DNA from 3 places in the Paraclostridium bifermentans genome. Region 3 is predicted to be linked to each of the others. Evidence: a T-box and tRNA genes for the amino acid it is inferred to sense, from the RefSeq annotation. Region 3 holds a T-box; the other regions hold tRNA genes.
The links. A T-box is a leader RNA that pairs with one kind of tRNA and senses whether it is charged. The one in region 3 lies ahead of pheS (phenylalanine--tRNA ligase subunit alpha), so its partner is inferred to be a tRNA-Phe.

Region 1 (4,923 bases), 260 kb from region 3:
TCAGGTGGGCAGTTTGACTGGGGCGGTCGCCTCCCAAAGAGTAACGGAGGCGCTCAAAGGTTCTCTCAGCACGGTCGGAAATCGTGCGTAGAGTGTAAAGGCAGAAGAGAGCTTGATTGCAAGACATACAGGTCGAGCAAGGACGAAAGTCGGACTTAGTGATCCGGTGGTTCCGCATGGAAGGGCCATCGCTCAACGGATAAAAGCTACCCTGGGGATAACAGGCTTATCTCCCCCAAGAGTCCACATCGACGGGGAGGTTTGGCACCTCGATGTCGGCTCATCACATCCTGGGGCTGTAGTAGGTCCCAAGGGTTGGGCTGTTCGCCCATTAAAGTGGTACGCGAGCTGGGTTCAGAACGTCGTGAGACAGTTCGGTCCCTATCCGTCGCAGGCGTAGGAAATTTGAGGAGACCTGTCCTTAGTACGAGAGGACCGGGATGGACGTACCTCTGGTGTACCAGTTGTTCTGCCAAGGGCATGGCTGGGTAGCTATGTACGGAATGGATAAGCGCTGAAAGCATCTAAGCGCGAAGCCAACTTCAAGATAAGATTTCCCACCGTAAGGGTAAGATCCCAGGAAGACTACCTGGTTGATAGGTCGGAGGTGTAAGTGCAGCAATGTATGTAGCTTACCGATACTAATAGATCGAGGACTTGACCAAGATTATTTAATCTTAATAAATGTTATTCAGTTTTCAGGGTGCTAACTCTAGGATATTACTTTACTTAAATATCTTTAAAAAATATATTGACATTTTTTAATTAAAATGTTAATATAATACTTGTTCAAAACAGAACAACATAATCTAGTTATTACAGCAAAGAGGATACACCTGTTCCCATTCCGAACACAGAAGTTAAGCTCTTTAGCGCCGATGGTACTTGGTGGGAAGCTGCCTGGGAGAGTAGGACGTAGCTAGGTGATGTGCCGAAGTGGCGGAACTGGCAGACGCACAGGACTTAAAATCCTGCGGGACTTACCTCTCGTACCGGTTCGATTCCGGTCTTCGGCACCATTTTAACAAAAACATCGCGGGGTGGAGCAGTTGGCAGCTCGTCGGGCTCATAACCCGAAGGTCGCAAGTTCGAGTCTTGCCTCCGCAACCATTAAAATTATATAAGGCCCATTGGTCAAGCGGTCAAGACACCGCCCTTTCACGGCGGTAACAGGGGTTCGATTCCCCTATGGGTCACCAATTAAATATGCGGGTGTAGCTCAATGGTAGAGTTCCGGCCTTCCAAGCCGGCTGTGAGGGTTCGATCCCCTTCACCCGCTCCAGAATAAACATATGGGACTATAGCTCAGCTGGGAGAGCACCTGCCTTACAAGCAGGGGGTCACAGGTTCGAGCCCTGTTAGTCCCACCAAATTGCGGCCTGGTAGTTCAGCTGGTTAGAATGCCAGCCTGTCACGCTGGAGGTCGAGGGTTCGAGTCCCTTCCAGGTCGCCAAAATAATCAAATATGTGGGAATATGGCTCAGTTGGTAGAGCAATTGACTGTTAATCAATGGGTCACAGGTTCGAGTCCTGTTATTCCCGCCAATATGCTAGTGTGGCTCAACGGTAGAGCAGCTGACTTGTAATCAGCAGGTTGTAGGTTCGATTCCTATCACTAGCTCCAACGTGGAGGATTTCCCGAGCGGCCAAAGGGGGCAGACTGTAAATCTGTTATCGACGATTTCGGTGGTTCGAATCCACCATCCTCCACCAATTAAATATGCGGGTGTAGCTCAATGGTAGAGTTCCGGCCTTCCAAGCCGGCTGTGAGGGTTCGATCCCCTTCACCCGCTCCAGAACAACATATAATGTGGGTGCATAGCTCAGCTGGATAGAGCAACGCCCTTCTAAGGCGTGTGTCCGGGGTTCGAATCCCTGTGCGCTCACCACATTTATAGGGGATTCGCCAAGTCGGTAAGGCATAGCACTTTGACTGCTACATGCGTAGGTTCGAGTCCTGCATCCCCTGCCAAGTAAATAAAATGATCCATTAGCTCAGTCGGTAGAGCACCTGACTTTTAATCAGGGTGTCCCGCGTTCGAGTCGCGGATGGATCACCAATGGAGAGGTGTCCGAGTGGTTTAAGGAGCTGGTCTTGAAAACCAGTGACTCCGAAAGGGGCCGTGGGTTCGAATCCCACCCTCTCCGCCAAATTAATATGGAGAAGTACTCAAGTGGCTCAAGAGGATCCCCTGCTAAGGGATTAGGCTGGGTTAACCGGTGCGAGGGTTCGAATCCCTCCTTCTCCGCCAGTAATTGTCGAGGTGTAGCGCAGTTTGGTAGCGCACGTGGTTTGGGACCATGGGGCCGGGGGTTCGAGTCCCTCCACCTCGACCAATAAAGTGGACCTTTAGCTCAGTTGGTTAGAGCGCCCGGCTCATAACCGGTAGGTCCGGGGTTCGAGTCCCTGAAGGTCCACCAAAAAATGCATAGGGGTGTAGCTCAGTTGGTAGAGCGTCGGTCTCCAAAACCGTGCGCCGGGGGTTCGAGTCCCTCCACCCCTGCCACTAAAACAATTATATAAATAAGATTATATCGAGGTGTAGCGCAGTTTGGTAGCGCACATGGTTTGGGACCATGGGGCCGGGGGTTCGAGTCCCTCCACCTCGACCAATTGGGGGCCTATAGCTCAGGTGGTTAGAGCGCACGCCTGATAAGCGTGAGGTCGCTGGTTCGAGTCCAGCTAGGCCCACCAGAAATGCCCAGATAGCTCAGTCGGTAGAGCAGGGGACTGAAAATCCCCGTGTCGGTGGTTCGATTCCGCCTCTGGGCACCATTTATATAACTGTGGCGGTATAGCTTAGTTGGCTAGAGCGTTCGGTTCATACCCGAAAGGTCACAGGTTCGACTCCTGTTACCGCTACCATCTAAGAAATATACTTAAACATATTTAAGAACTTTGAAAATTAAACAGTAGGTTAATTATAAAAATTCTTTTTTAAGAATTAAACACAAACAACCAAGCCAGATATTCAGATAATGATTAGCTGAGCGATGGACAACTTTTTAAATTATATTTGAGAGTTTGATCCTGGCTCAGGATGAACGCTGGCGGCGTGCCTAACACATGCAAGTCGAGCGATCTCTTCGGAGAGAGCGGCGGACGGGTGAGTAACGCGTGGGTAACCTGCCCTGTACACACGGATAACATACCGAAAGGTATACTAATACGGGATAACATACGGAAGTCGCATGACTTTTGTATCAAAGCTCCGGCGGTACAGGATGGACCCGCGTCTGATTAGCTAGTTGGTAAGGTAATGGCTTACCAAGGCAACGATCAGTAGCCGACCTGAGAGGGTGATCGGCCACACTGGAACTGAGACACGGTCCAGACTCCTACGGGAGGCAGCAGTGGGGAATATTGCACAATGGGCGAAAGCCTGATGCAGCAACGCCGCGTGAGCGATGAAGGCCTTCGGGTCGTAAAGCTCTGTCCTCAAGGAAGATAATGACGGTACTTGAGGAGGAAGCCCCGGCTAACTACGTGCCAGCAGCCGCGGTAATACGTAGGGGGCTAGCGTTATCCGGAATTACTGGGCGTAAAGGGTGCGTAGGTGGTTTTTTAAGTCAGAAGTGAAAGGCTACGGCTCAACCGTAGTAAGCTTTTGAAACTAGAGAACTTGAGTGCAGGAGAGGAGAGTAGAATTCCTAGTGTAGCGGTGAAATGCGTAGATATTAGGAGGAATACCAGTAGCGAAGGCGGCTCTCTGGACTGTAACTGACACTGAGGCACGAAAGCGTGGGGAGCAAACAGGATTAGATACCCTGGTAGTCCACGCCGTAAACGATGAGTACTAGGTGTCGGGGGTTACCCCCCTCGGTGCCGCAGCTAACGCATTAAGTACTCCGCCTGGGAAGTACGCTCGCAAGAGTGAAACTCAAAGGAATTGACGGGGACCCGCACAAGTAGCGGAGCATGTGGTTTAATTCGAAGCAACGCGAAGAACCTTACCTAAGCTTGACATCCCACTGACCTCTCCCTAATCGGAGATTTCCCTTCGGGGACAGTGGTGACAGGTGGTGCATGGTTGTCGTCAGCTCGTGTCGTGAGATGTTGGGTTAAGTCCCGCAACGAGCGCAACCCTTGCCTTTAGTTGCCAGCATTAAGTTGGGCACTCTAGAGGGACTGCCGAGGATAACTCGGAGGAAGGTGGGGATGACGTCAAATCATCATGCCCCTTATGCTTAGGGCTACACACGTGCTACAATGGGTGGTACAGAGGGTTGCCAAGCCGCGAGGTGGAGCTAATCCCTTAAAGCCATTCTCAGTTCGGATTGTAGGCTGAAACTCGCCTACATGAAGCTGGAGTTACTAGTAATCGCAGATCAGAATGCTGCGGTGAATGCGTTCCCGGGTCTTGTACACACCGCCCGTCACACCATGGAAGTTGGGGGCGCCCGAAGCCGGTTAGCTAACCTTTTAGGAAGCGGCCGTCGAAGGTGAAACCAATGACTGGGGTGAAGTCGTAACAAGGTAGCCGTATCGGAAGGTGCGGCTGGATCACCTCCTTTCTAAGGAGTAATTGCCTACTGTTTAATTTTGAGAGTTTTTCAATTTTTTTTTGAAAAAATCTTAAAAAATATTGACGAAATTATATTAAAATGGTAATATATTTTTGTCGAAAAAGGGAATATGGGGGTGTAGCTCAGCTGGGAGAGCACTTGCCTTGCACGCAAGGGGTCAGGAGTTCGATCCTCCTCATCTCCACCATATTGAACTTTTAGCAACGGGATATGAGCTGTATTAGCGAATAGACGTTGGCGATATATTTTAGTACTTTGAAAACTGCATAACATTTAGTGATGATTAAATAAACCAATATAAGAGAAGAAAACTCTTTAAAAAATAACACTTTTGATAACTGGTCAAGTTATTAAGGGCGCAGGGCGGATGCCTTGGCACTAAGAGCCGATGAAGGA
Region 2 (4,923 bases), 430 kb from region 3:
TTCAATTAAACACTCTTCCAAAGAATTTTTAATTCCTTTTTCTTTTGCAACCCTTATTAAATATGAGTATTTTGATTTTTTAGCTTCTAAATCATATATAGCCACATCAACCAACTCCGGGTCACTTACAAATTGAAAAAAATTCTCAGCATGTTTAATTTCTAATTGTGCTGCCTTTATTTCTTTTATAATTTTTTTATTCTCTATATCATATTTCAAAGTTTTTTTTCTAGGCATAAAAATTCCTCCAACAAATTTATTATCTACCTAGAATCTTGCCAAAAATAACTTTAGATATACCTATCTATGTCTTTTTAATGTATATATTACATCTTTAATCTTATTTTGACAATAGATAAAGCTTTGCTAAAATTAACAATAAAAAAACATCTAATTTATTCAAATTAGATGTTTTACACTGGTGGGATTAACAGGGCTCGAACCTGTGACCCCCTGCTTGTAAGGCAGGTGCTCTCCCAGCTGAGCTATAATCCCGGATATTTATTTATGGTGCGCCCAAAGGGACTCGAACCCCTAACCTTCTGATTCGTAGTCAGACACTCTATCCAGTTGAGCTATAGGCGCATTATTATATTGGAGGCGACACCCAGATTCGAACTGGGGATCAAGGAGTTGCAGTCCACTGCCTTACCACTTGGCTATGTCGCCATTTTTCAATATATAAAAAAATGGTGATCCATCCGCGACTCGAACGCGGGACACCCTGATTAAAAGTCAGGTGCTCTACCGACTGAGCTAATGGATCAACTTTTATGGGGTGGATAATGAGAGTCGAACTCACGACCTCCAGAGCCACAATCTGGCGCTCTAACCAACTGAGCTATACCCACCATAATTGGTCGAGGTGAAGGGACTCGAACCCCCGGCCCCATGGTCCCAAACCATGTGCGCTACCAAACTGCGCTACACCTCGAAGTAATTCTTAAAATGATAAAAGTGGTGGACCTTCAGGGACTCGAACCCCGGACCTACCGGTTATGAGCCGGGCGCTCTAACCAACTGAGCTAAAGGTCCACTTTGTATTGGTAGCGGTAACAGGAGTCGAACCTGTGACCTTTCGGGTATGAACCGAACGCTCTAGCCAACTAAGCTATACCGCCACATATTTTGGTGCCCAGAGGCGGAATCGAACCACCGACACGGGGATTTTCAGTCCCCTGCTCTACCGACTGAGCTATCTGGGCATTTGGCGGAGAGGGTGGGATTCGAACCCACGGCCCCTTTCGGAGTCACTGGTTTTCAAGACCAGCTCCTTAAACCACTCGGACACCTCTCCATTGGTGATCCATCCGCGACTCGAACGCGGGACACCCTGATTAAAAGTCAGGTGCTCTACCGACTGAGCTAATGGATCATTTATTTACTTGGCAGGGGATGCAGGACTCGAACCTACGCATGTAGCAGTCAAAGTGCTATGCCTTACCGACTTGGCGAATCCCCTATGAATGTGGTGAGCGCACAGGGATTCGAACCCCGGACACACGCCTTAGAAGGGCGTTGCTCTATCCAGCTGAGCTATGCACCCACATTATTTTATTTGGAGCGGGAAACGAGATTCGAACTCGCGACTTCAACCTTGGCAAGGTTGCGCTCTACCACTGAACTATTCCCGCATAGTACAATTGGTGCGGATGAAGGGAGTCGAACCCCCACGCCATAGGCGCCAGATCCTAAGTCTGGTGCGTCTGCCAATTCCGCCACATCCGCGCAAATTATTAAGTTGGTGGAGGATGGTGGATTCGAACCACCGAAATCGTCGATAACAGATTTACAGTCTGCCCCCTTTGGCCGCTCGGGAAATCCTCCACGTTGGAGCTAGTGATAGGAATCGAACCTACAACCTGCTGATTACAAGTCAGCTGCTCTACCGTTGAGCCACACTAGCATATTGGCGGGAATAACAGGACTCGAACCTGTGACCCATTGATTAACAGTCAATTGCTCTACCAACTGAGCCATATTCCCACATTATTAGTTTATTCATTTTTAATTAAGTTGGCGGGAATAACAGGACTCGAACCTGTGACCCATTGATTAACAGTCAATTGCTCTACCAACTGAGCCATATTCCCGCGTATTTAATTATTTTGGCGACCTGGAAGGGACTCGAACCCTCGACCTCCAGCGTGACAGGCTGGCATTCTAACCAGCTGAACTACCAGGCCGCAATTGGTGGGACTAACAGGGCTCGAACCTGTGACCCCCTGCTTGTAAGGCAGGTGCTCTCCCAGCTGAGCTATAGTCCCATGTGTTTATTCTGGAGCGGGTGAAGGGGATCGAACCCTCACAGCCGGCTTGGAAGGCCGGAACTCTACCATTGAGCTACACCCGCATATTTAATTGGTGACCCATAGGGGAATCGAACCCCTGTTACCGCCGTGAAAGGGCGGTGTCTTGACCGCTTGACCAATGGGCCGTATATAATTTTAATGGTTGCGGAGGCAAGACTCGAACTTGCGACCTTCGGGTTATGAGCCCGACGAGCTGCCAACTGCTCCACCCCGCGATGTTTTTGTTAAAATGGTGCCGAAGACCGGAATCGAACCGGTACGAGAGGTAAGTCCCGCAGGATTTTAAGTCCTGTGCGTCTGCCAGTTCCGCCACTTCGGCATTCAATTTTTTTATGGAGGCGACACCCAGATTCGAACTGGGGATCAAGGAGTTGCAGTCCACTGCCTTACCACTTGGCTATGTCGCCTTACTGGGGTGGATAATGAGAGTCGAACTCACGACCTCCAGAGCCACAATCTGGCGCTCTAACCAACTGAGCTATACCCACCATATATTGGTCGAGGTGAAGGGACTCGAACCCCCGGCCCCATGGTCCCAAACCATGTGCGCTACCAAACTGCGCTACACCTCGATATCTATTTCAAATAATATTTTAAACAAAAAATGGTGGACCTTCAGGGACTCGAACCCCGGACCTACCGGTTATGAGCCGGGCGCTCTAACCAACTGAGCTAAAGGTCCACATTTGTTTTTATATTGGTAGCGGTAACAGGAGTCGAACCTGTGACCTTTCGGGTATGAACCGAACGCTCTAGCCAACTAAGCTATACCGCCACATATTTGGTGCCCAGAGGCGGAATCGAACCACCGACACGGGGATTTTCAGTCCCCTGCTCTACCGACTGAGCTATCTGGGCATTTGGCGGAGAGGGTGGGATTCGAACCCACGGCCCCTTTCGGAGTCACTGGTTTTCAAGACCAGCTCCTTAAACCACTCGGACACCTCTCCATTGGTGATCCATCCGCGACTCGAACGCGGGACACCCTGATTAAAAGTCAGGTGCTCTACCGACTGAGCTAATGGATCATTTATTTACTTGGCAGGGGATGCAGGACTCGAACCTACGCATGTAGCAGTCAAAGTGCTATGCCTTACCGACTTGGCGAATCCCCTATGAATGTGGTGAGCGCACAGGGATTCGAACCCCGGACACACGCCTTAGAAGGGCGTTGCTCTATCCAGCTGAGCTATGCACCCACATTATTTAAATTTGGTGCGGATGAAGGGAGTCGAACCCCCACGCCATAGGCGCCAGATCCTAAGTCTGGTGCGTCTGCCAATTCCGCCACATCCGCGCAAATTATTAAGTTGGTGGAGGATGGTGGATTCGAACCACCGAAATCGTCGATAACAGATTTACAGTCTGCCCCCTTTGGCCGCTCGGGAAATCCTCCACGTGGAGCTAGTGATAGGAATCGAACCTACAACCTGCTGATTACAAGTCAGCTGCTCTACCGTTGAGCCACACTAGCATATTGGCGGGAATAACAGGACTCGAACCTGTGACCCATTGATTAACAGTCAATTGCTCTACCAACTGAGCCATATTCCCACATATTTGATTATTTTGGCGACCTGGAAGGGACTCGAACCCTCGACCTCCAGCGTGACAGGCTGGCATTCTAACCAGCTGAACTACCAGGCCGCAATTGGTGGGACTAACAGGGCTCGAACCTGTGACCCCCTGCTTGTAAGGCAGGTGCTCTCCCAGCTGAGCTATAGTCCCATGTGTTTATTCTGGAGCGGGTGAAGGGGATCGAACCCTCACAGCCGGCTTGGAAGGCCGGAACTCTACCATTGAGCTACACCCGCGTATTTAATTGGTGACCCATAGGGGAATCGAACCCCTGTTACCGCCGTGAAAGGGCGGTGTCTTGACCGCTTGACCAATGGGCCTTACATAATTTTAATGGTTGCGGAGGCAAGACTCGAACTTGCGACCTTCGGGTTATGAGCCCGACGAGCTGCCAACTGCTCCACCCCGCGATGTTTTATTAAAATGGTGCCGAAGACCGGAATCGAACCGGTACGAGAGGTAAGTCCCGCAGGATTTTAAGTCCTGTGCGTCTGCCAGTTCCGCCACTTCGGCACATCACCTAGCTACGTCCTACTCTCCCAGGCAGCTTCCCACCAAGTACCATCGGCGCTAAAGAGCTTAACTTCTGTGTTCGGAATGGGAACAGGTGTATCCTCTTTGCTATAGTAACTAGATTATGTTCTTGTCTTTTGGACAAGTATTATATTAACATTTTTTAATAAAAATGTCAATATTTTTTATAATATTTTGTTAAATATTATCTTAGAGTTAATACTCTAAAAACTGAATAACATTTGTAAGATTAAATAATCTTGGTCAAGTCCTCGATCTATTAGTATCGGTAAGCTACATACATTGCTGCACTTACACCTCCGACCTATCAACCAGGTAGTCTTCCTGGGATCTTACCCTTACGGTGGGAAATCTTATCTTGAAGTTGGCTTCGCGCTTAGATGCTTTCAGCGCTTATCCATTCCGTACATAGCTACCCAGCCATGCCCTTGGCAGAACAACTGGTACACCAGAGGTACGTCCATCCCGGTCCTCTCGTACTAAGGACAGGTCTCCTCAA
Region 3 (4,923 bases):
TGTTAAATTTTTAGTTTCTGGTTCAACTTCGTATCCATCAAATCCAACATTTGTTAATATAGTTTCTACTGCACCTTTTATAGAAAAGAAATCTACTTCTTTTCCGTACATTCCTATAGATAATTTCTTCGTTTCTACAGGTAATCCTTCTTGTGGTCTAAATGTATTTCCACATTCAAAAGCATAAACTTCTTCAACTTTATGAGATAAGTTTGTTGATATTACATCTAGCATATTAGGTATTAAAGTAGTTCTCATAACAGAAGTTTCTTCACCTAAAGGATTTATTATTTTAACAAATTCTCTTCTCTCATCATCTTCAGCTAAGTTTAGCTTATCTACTCCTCTTGGACTTACAAATGAATATGTTAAAATTTCATTTAATCCAACAGCTATAGAATTAGATTTTACATTATCCATAAATTTTTGTTTATTTGTTTTTACTCCTGCTGTAGCATTACCTTCTAAAGTTGCAGATGGTATGTTTTCATATCCATAAATTCTTGCAACCTCTTCTAATATATCCGCATCTTCACATATATCTAATCTAAAACTTGGTACTTCTAATTCCAACTTATCAGATGAAATTAAATTACACTTAAACTCTAAACTTTCAAGTATATTTATAAATTGATCCATAGGCACATTAACACCTAATAGTTTATTTATTCTCTCTGGGTTAGCAGTTATTTTTTGTACTTCTTCCTTTTCAGGATAATAATCAAGCATACCATTAAGAACTGTACCACAACCTAATTCTTCTATTAATTGACAAGCTCTATTTACAGCAGCTTCTGTTAGATTTACATCTATTCCTTTTTCAAATCTTGATGAAGCTTCTGTTCTTAATCCTAATTTTTTAGATGTTGCTCTTATATTTTCCTTTGCAAAACTTGCTCCTTCAAGGAATATAGATGTAGTGTTATCTTTTACTTCAGAGTTTTCTCCTCCCATGATACCAGCTAAATCTAAAGTCTTGTCTTGATTTCCTATAACTAACATATCTGATGTTAATGTTCTTTGGGCACCATCTAGTGTAGTAAATTTCTCACCTTCTTGTGCAAGTTTTACTATCATCTTATCATATTTTATATCTTCTAAGTCAAATGCATGAAGTGGTTGCCCAAGTTCTAACATAACATAGTTAGTTATATCTACTATATTATTTATAGGTCTCATACCTGCTTCTATAAGTCTTCTTTGCATCCAATATGGAGAAGGTCCTACTTTAACATCTTTAATAACCTTACCACAGTATCTTTTGCATAATTCTGTTTGAACATCTATTTCAAACTTCATATCTTCATTAGATCCATTTACAGTTATTTGTGGGTATTTTAATTCTTTCCCTAAAGTTACTGCAGCTTCTCTAGCTATTCCTATTATTGATCTACAATCAGGTCTATTTGATGTTATTTCAAATTCTATTAAAGCATCATTTATTCCTAATGCTTCTCTTACGTCCATACCTAGTTCAAATGAATCTTGGTGGTCTAATATATATATTCCATCTTTTTTATGTTCTTCTACATATTGAGAAGGTATAGTTAATTCTTCTGCTCCACAGAACATTCCCTCTGAAAGAACTCCTCTTAATTTACCTTTTTTTATTTTAAAATCACCTGGTAGAACAGCTCCTATTCTTGCAACTGGAACATAATCTCCAACATTTATATTTGTAGCATTAGTTACTATTTGAAGTATTTGACCATCAGCCACTTCAACTTTTGTAACCTTTAATCTATCTGCATCTGGATGTTGTTCTATTTCAAGTATTTTACATACTTCAACTCCATTAGTTTCTTTTCCGAAGAACTCTACTTTTTCAACCTTTGAACCTGTCATAGTCATCATATCAGCGAATTCTTGAGTTTCTCTATCTATATCAACGTAGTCTCTAAGCCATTTTAAAGGTACTAACATATCAAATCCTCCTAATTAAAATTGATTTAAAAATCTCATATCATTTTCGAATAATAGTCTTATGTCATCTATTTCATACTTAAGCATTGTTATTCTATCAAGACCCATACCAAAAGCAAATCCACTATAAACTTCAGGGTCTATTCCACAGTTTCTTAATACATTTGGATGTACCATACCAGCTCCTAATATTTCTATCCAACCTTCACCTTTACACATCTGACATCCTGCACCTTGACACTTAAAGCAAGTAACATCTACTTCTGCACTTGGCTCTGTGAATGGGAAGTTGTGTGGTCTAAATTTAGTTTTAGTATGTTCTCCAAATAACTTCTTAACAAACATATCTAATGTTCCTTTTAATTGAGCCATTGTAACATCTTTTCCGACTACAAGCCCTTCTATTTGATGGAACATTGGCGAATGTGTTGCATCTGGAGCATCAAATCTAAAACATCTACCTGGAGATATTATTTTTATTGGTAACTCTTCATTTTTCATTGTTCTAACTTGAACTGGAGATGTTTGAGTTCTAAGTAATAATTCATCATTTATATAGAATGTATCACTCATATCTCTAGATGGATGGTCTTTTGGTGCATTTAATGCATCAAAGTTATTTTCAACTGTTTCAACTTCTGGTCCTTCTGCTATCGAGAATCCCATCCCTATAAATATTTCATTTACTTCATCTATAATTTGAGATATAGGATGTTTTTTACCTACTTTAAATTCTTTAGCTGGCATAGTTACATCTAAAACTTCTTCAGCTAATTTTATTTGCTTTTCAATATTTTTTAATTCATCTTTTTTAGTACTTATAGCAGTATCTATCGCTTCTCTAACTTCGTTAGCAACCTTTCCTATTACAGGTCTTTCTTCAGCTGATAATTTACCCATTTCTTTTAATATAGATGTTATTTCACCTTTTTTTCCTAAGTACTTAACTCTTAAAGACTCTACTTGCTCTATATCTTGCATGTCTTTTATTTCACTTAATGCTGCTTGTTGTAAATTAAGTAGTTTTTCTTGCACTATATTCACCCTTTCACTTTAATTTTTATACATCAAAAAAAGCCCTTCATCCCTATCTAGGGACGAAAGGCTATTGTTTCGCGGTACCACCCTAGTAGCTTGATTTATTAAAAATAATTCAAACCACTCGAAAAACGTAACGTGTTTTTAACGTCATAGCCTACTTAAATTTCAGCCATGATACTCCAGAGGGAACTTCTTTTAATAACTTAGAAAGTACTTTCAGCCTAGGTACTTATCTCTGCGCTAAGGACTATTAAAATACTTTTCTCTTTCATAGTATTTTAAATATTAAACTTTGATTGTAAATTATATCATATATAGTGTGAATTTTCAATACAACTCTATTATATCATATATTTTTTGATTTCATACATAAGTATAGCTGAGCTTATAGCTGCATTTAAAGATTCAGCTTTTCCGTATATAGGTATTTTAACTAGTATATCTGATTTTTCTATAAGTTCATCATTAACACCATTAGCTTCATTACCTATAACAAGAGCTGTTTTATAGTTATATTCTACTCCATCATAAAAGTTATTTGTATTTAAATAACTTGATACAATATCAAATTTCCTATCTTTTAGTTCTTTTAATGCTTCCTCTTGAGTCATATTTATTATTTTCATATCAAATATTGACCCCATTGTAGATCTCGTAACTTTACTATTATATATATCTACACAACCTTTTAAGTTTATTATAGCATCTACACCTGCTGCATCTGCTGTTCTTATTATAGTCCCCATATTCCCTGGGTCTTGTATTCTATCTAAAATTAATACAAATCTGCAATTTTCATCTAAAATATCTTGAATATTATTTTTTTGTATACCAACAACTCCAACTATACCTTGAGTGCTTTCTGTATCTATAAACTCATTAAATATCTTATTTGTAGTTTTGTATACTTTTATATTTTTACTTTCTAAAACTTTTAAGAATTCAACATGTTCTTCTTTAGTCTCAAAATTTTCATTTATAAATACATATTGTAAATCTGCATTACAATCTATAGCTTGAGTTAAAATTCTAAATCCTTCTATTAAAAATTTAGACTCTTTTAATCTATTTTTGCTTTTTAAAAGAGATTTAGTTAATTTAACTTTTTCATTATCCTTACTACTTATCGATACTATCATTTTTTATTTTCTCCTAAATGAAAAGTCACTATCTGCTGTTATTGTACTTATTTTGCTGTTTTGACCTATAACAACTAATATACTTCCTGCATTTAATTTTTCTTCTGGAGATGGTGTAACATTTATAGTTTTATCACACTTTATAGCTAATACTGTTATTTCATATTTAGCTCTTAAATCTAATTCTATTAATGTCTTACCTTCCCATTCTCTAGGTGTAACAATTTCAACTATAGAATAGTCTGGATCTAACTCTATATGGTCTAATATATTATTTGAAACTAAATTGTGTGCTACTCTAACTCCCATATCTCTTTCAGGGAATACAACTCTATCAGCACCTATTTTATATAAAACTTTAGCTTGTAGTTCATCTTTTGCTTTACATACTATTTGCTCTACACCCATTTCCTTAGCTATTAACGTAGCCATTATAGAAGCTCTTATATCTGAACCTATCGCAATTATTGCTACATCAAAATTCCCCATACCTAAAGCTCTTAGTGCTTGTTCATCCGTAACATCTACAATCGCTGCATGTGTAACTTTTTCAGATATAGCTTGTACTGCATCATCACTTTTATCTATTGCCATTACTTGATGTCCTAGTAAATGCATTGTAGTTGCTACTGACGATCCAAATCTTCCACAACCTATAACTATATATTGTTTCATACCTGTTCTCTCCTAACTTTCTATCCTACTATAATTTTGCCTTCAGGGAATCTTATAACTTGTTTTTTAACAGAATTTTTAGCTACTAAAGCTATAAATATAGTTAAAAATCCTACTCTTCCCATAAACATATACATCATTATTA

Region 1: it encodes a tRNA-Phe, which carries the amino acid that the T-box ahead of pheS (phenylalanine--tRNA ligase subunit alpha) is inferred to sense. The anticodon was not compared.
Region 2: it encodes a tRNA-Phe, which carries the amino acid that the T-box ahead of pheS (phenylalanine--tRNA ligase subunit alpha) is inferred to sense. The anticodon was not compared.

Annotation. Positions count from the first base shown of each region.
Region 1 is NZ_CP079737.1:3,163,097-3,168,019, reverse strand. Features, by position in the region: rRNA gene KXZ80_RS15345 (23S ribosomal RNA) at 1-665, shown strand, start outside; rRNA gene rrf (5S ribosomal RNA) at 809-925, shown strand; tRNA gene KXZ80_RS15335 (tRNA-Leu) at 931-1,019, shown strand; tRNA gene KXZ80_RS15330 (tRNA-Met) at 1,035-1,110, shown strand; tRNA gene KXZ80_RS15325 (tRNA-Glu) at 1,125-1,199, shown strand; tRNA gene KXZ80_RS15320 (tRNA-Gly) at 1,209-1,282, shown strand; tRNA gene KXZ80_RS15315 (tRNA-Val) at 1,295-1,370, shown strand; tRNA gene KXZ80_RS15310 (tRNA-Asp) at 1,377-1,453, shown strand; tRNA gene KXZ80_RS15305 (tRNA-Asn) at 1,470-1,545, shown strand; tRNA gene KXZ80_RS15300 (tRNA-Thr) at 1,550-1,624, shown strand; tRNA gene KXZ80_RS15295 (tRNA-Tyr) at 1,629-1,713, shown strand; tRNA gene KXZ80_RS15290 (tRNA-Gly) at 1,723-1,796, shown strand; tRNA gene KXZ80_RS15285 (tRNA-Arg) at 1,813-1,889, shown strand; tRNA gene KXZ80_RS15280 (tRNA-Gln) at 1,897-1,972, shown strand; tRNA gene KXZ80_RS15275 (tRNA-Lys) at 1,985-2,060, shown strand; tRNA gene KXZ80_RS15270 (tRNA-Ser) at 2,063-2,151, shown strand; tRNA gene KXZ80_RS15265 (tRNA-Ser) at 2,161-2,252, shown strand; tRNA gene KXZ80_RS15260 (tRNA-Pro) at 2,261-2,337, shown strand; tRNA gene KXZ80_RS15255 (tRNA-Ile) at 2,345-2,421, shown strand; tRNA gene KXZ80_RS15250 (tRNA-Trp) at 2,432-2,507, shown strand; tRNA gene KXZ80_RS15245 (tRNA-Pro) at 2,537-2,613, shown strand; tRNA gene KXZ80_RS15240 (tRNA-Ile) at 2,619-2,695, shown strand; tRNA gene KXZ80_RS15235 (tRNA-Phe) at 2,701-2,776, shown strand; tRNA gene KXZ80_RS15230 (tRNA-Met) at 2,790-2,866, shown strand; rRNA gene KXZ80_RS15225 (16S ribosomal RNA) at 3,014-4,515, shown strand; tRNA gene KXZ80_RS15220 (tRNA-Ala) at 4,639-4,714, shown strand; rRNA gene KXZ80_RS15215 (23S ribosomal RNA) at 4,868-4,923, shown strand, end outside.
Region 2 is NZ_CP079737.1:29,326-34,248, reverse strand. Features, by position in the region: gene KXZ80_RS00375 (DUF2508 family protein) at 1-237, opposite strand, end outside; tRNA gene KXZ80_RS00370 (tRNA-Val) at 420-495, opposite strand; tRNA gene KXZ80_RS00365 (tRNA-Arg) at 509-585, opposite strand; tRNA gene KXZ80_RS00360 (tRNA-Cys) at 596-669, opposite strand; tRNA gene KXZ80_RS00355 (tRNA-Lys) at 691-766, opposite strand; tRNA gene KXZ80_RS00350 (tRNA-His) at 775-851, opposite strand; tRNA gene KXZ80_RS00345 (tRNA-Pro) at 858-934, opposite strand; tRNA gene KXZ80_RS00340 (tRNA-Ile) at 959-1,035, opposite strand; tRNA gene KXZ80_RS00335 (tRNA-Met) at 1,045-1,121, opposite strand; tRNA gene KXZ80_RS00330 (tRNA-Phe) at 1,130-1,205, opposite strand; tRNA gene KXZ80_RS00325 (tRNA-Ser) at 1,209-1,297, opposite strand; tRNA gene KXZ80_RS00320 (tRNA-Lys) at 1,300-1,375, opposite strand; tRNA gene KXZ80_RS00315 (tRNA-Gln) at 1,387-1,462, opposite strand; tRNA gene KXZ80_RS00310 (tRNA-Arg) at 1,470-1,546, opposite strand; tRNA gene KXZ80_RS00305 (tRNA-Gly) at 1,560-1,634, opposite strand; tRNA gene KXZ80_RS00300 (tRNA-Leu) at 1,645-1,728, opposite strand; tRNA gene KXZ80_RS00295 (tRNA-Tyr) at 1,743-1,827, opposite strand; tRNA gene KXZ80_RS00290 (tRNA-Thr) at 1,832-1,906, opposite strand; tRNA gene KXZ80_RS00285 (tRNA-Asn) at 1,911-1,986, opposite strand; tRNA gene KXZ80_RS00280 (tRNA-Asn) at 2,018-2,093, opposite strand; tRNA gene KXZ80_RS00275 (tRNA-Asp) at 2,110-2,186, opposite strand; tRNA gene KXZ80_RS00270 (tRNA-Val) at 2,192-2,267, opposite strand; tRNA gene KXZ80_RS00265 (tRNA-Gly) at 2,280-2,353, opposite strand; tRNA gene KXZ80_RS00260 (tRNA-Glu) at 2,363-2,437, opposite strand; tRNA gene KXZ80_RS00255 (tRNA-Met) at 2,452-2,527, opposite strand; tRNA gene KXZ80_RS00250 (tRNA-Leu) at 2,543-2,631, opposite strand; tRNA gene KXZ80_RS00245 (tRNA-Cys) at 2,646-2,719, opposite strand; tRNA gene KXZ80_RS00240 (tRNA-His) at 2,724-2,800, opposite strand; tRNA gene KXZ80_RS00235 (tRNA-Pro) at 2,808-2,884, opposite strand; tRNA gene KXZ80_RS00230 (tRNA-Ile) at 2,918-2,994, opposite strand; tRNA gene KXZ80_RS00225 (tRNA-Met) at 3,011-3,087, opposite strand; tRNA gene KXZ80_RS00220 (tRNA-Phe) at 3,095-3,170, opposite strand; tRNA gene KXZ80_RS00215 (tRNA-Ser) at 3,174-3,262, opposite strand; tRNA gene KXZ80_RS00210 (tRNA-Lys) at 3,265-3,340, opposite strand; tRNA gene KXZ80_RS00205 (tRNA-Gln) at 3,352-3,427, opposite strand; tRNA gene KXZ80_RS00200 (tRNA-Arg) at 3,435-3,511, opposite strand; tRNA gene KXZ80_RS00195 (tRNA-Leu) at 3,526-3,609, opposite strand; tRNA gene KXZ80_RS00190 (tRNA-Tyr) at 3,624-3,708, opposite strand; tRNA gene KXZ80_RS00185 (tRNA-Thr) at 3,712-3,786, opposite strand; tRNA gene KXZ80_RS00180 (tRNA-Asn) at 3,791-3,866, opposite strand; tRNA gene KXZ80_RS00175 (tRNA-Asp) at 3,883-3,959, opposite strand; tRNA gene KXZ80_RS00170 (tRNA-Val) at 3,965-4,040, opposite strand; tRNA gene KXZ80_RS00165 (tRNA-Gly) at 4,053-4,126, opposite strand; tRNA gene KXZ80_RS00160 (tRNA-Glu) at 4,136-4,210, opposite strand; tRNA gene KXZ80_RS00155 (tRNA-Met) at 4,225-4,300, opposite strand; tRNA gene KXZ80_RS00150 (tRNA-Leu) at 4,315-4,403, opposite strand; rRNA gene rrf (5S ribosomal RNA) at 4,409-4,525, opposite strand; rRNA gene KXZ80_RS00140 (23S ribosomal RNA) at 4,664-4,923, opposite strand, start outside.
Region 3 is NZ_CP079737.1:2,907,141-2,912,063, forward strand. Features, by position in the region: gene pheT (phenylalanine--tRNA ligase subunit beta) at 1-1,923, opposite strand, end outside; gene pheS (phenylalanine--tRNA ligase subunit alpha) at 1,939-2,958, opposite strand; T-box leader at 3,014-3,245, opposite strand; gene KXZ80_RS14035 (TrmH family RNA methyltransferase) at 3,306-4,103, opposite strand; gene KXZ80_RS14040 (potassium channel family protein) at 4,107-4,778, opposite strand; gene KXZ80_RS14045 (TrkH family potassium uptake protein) at 4,799-4,923, opposite strand, start outside.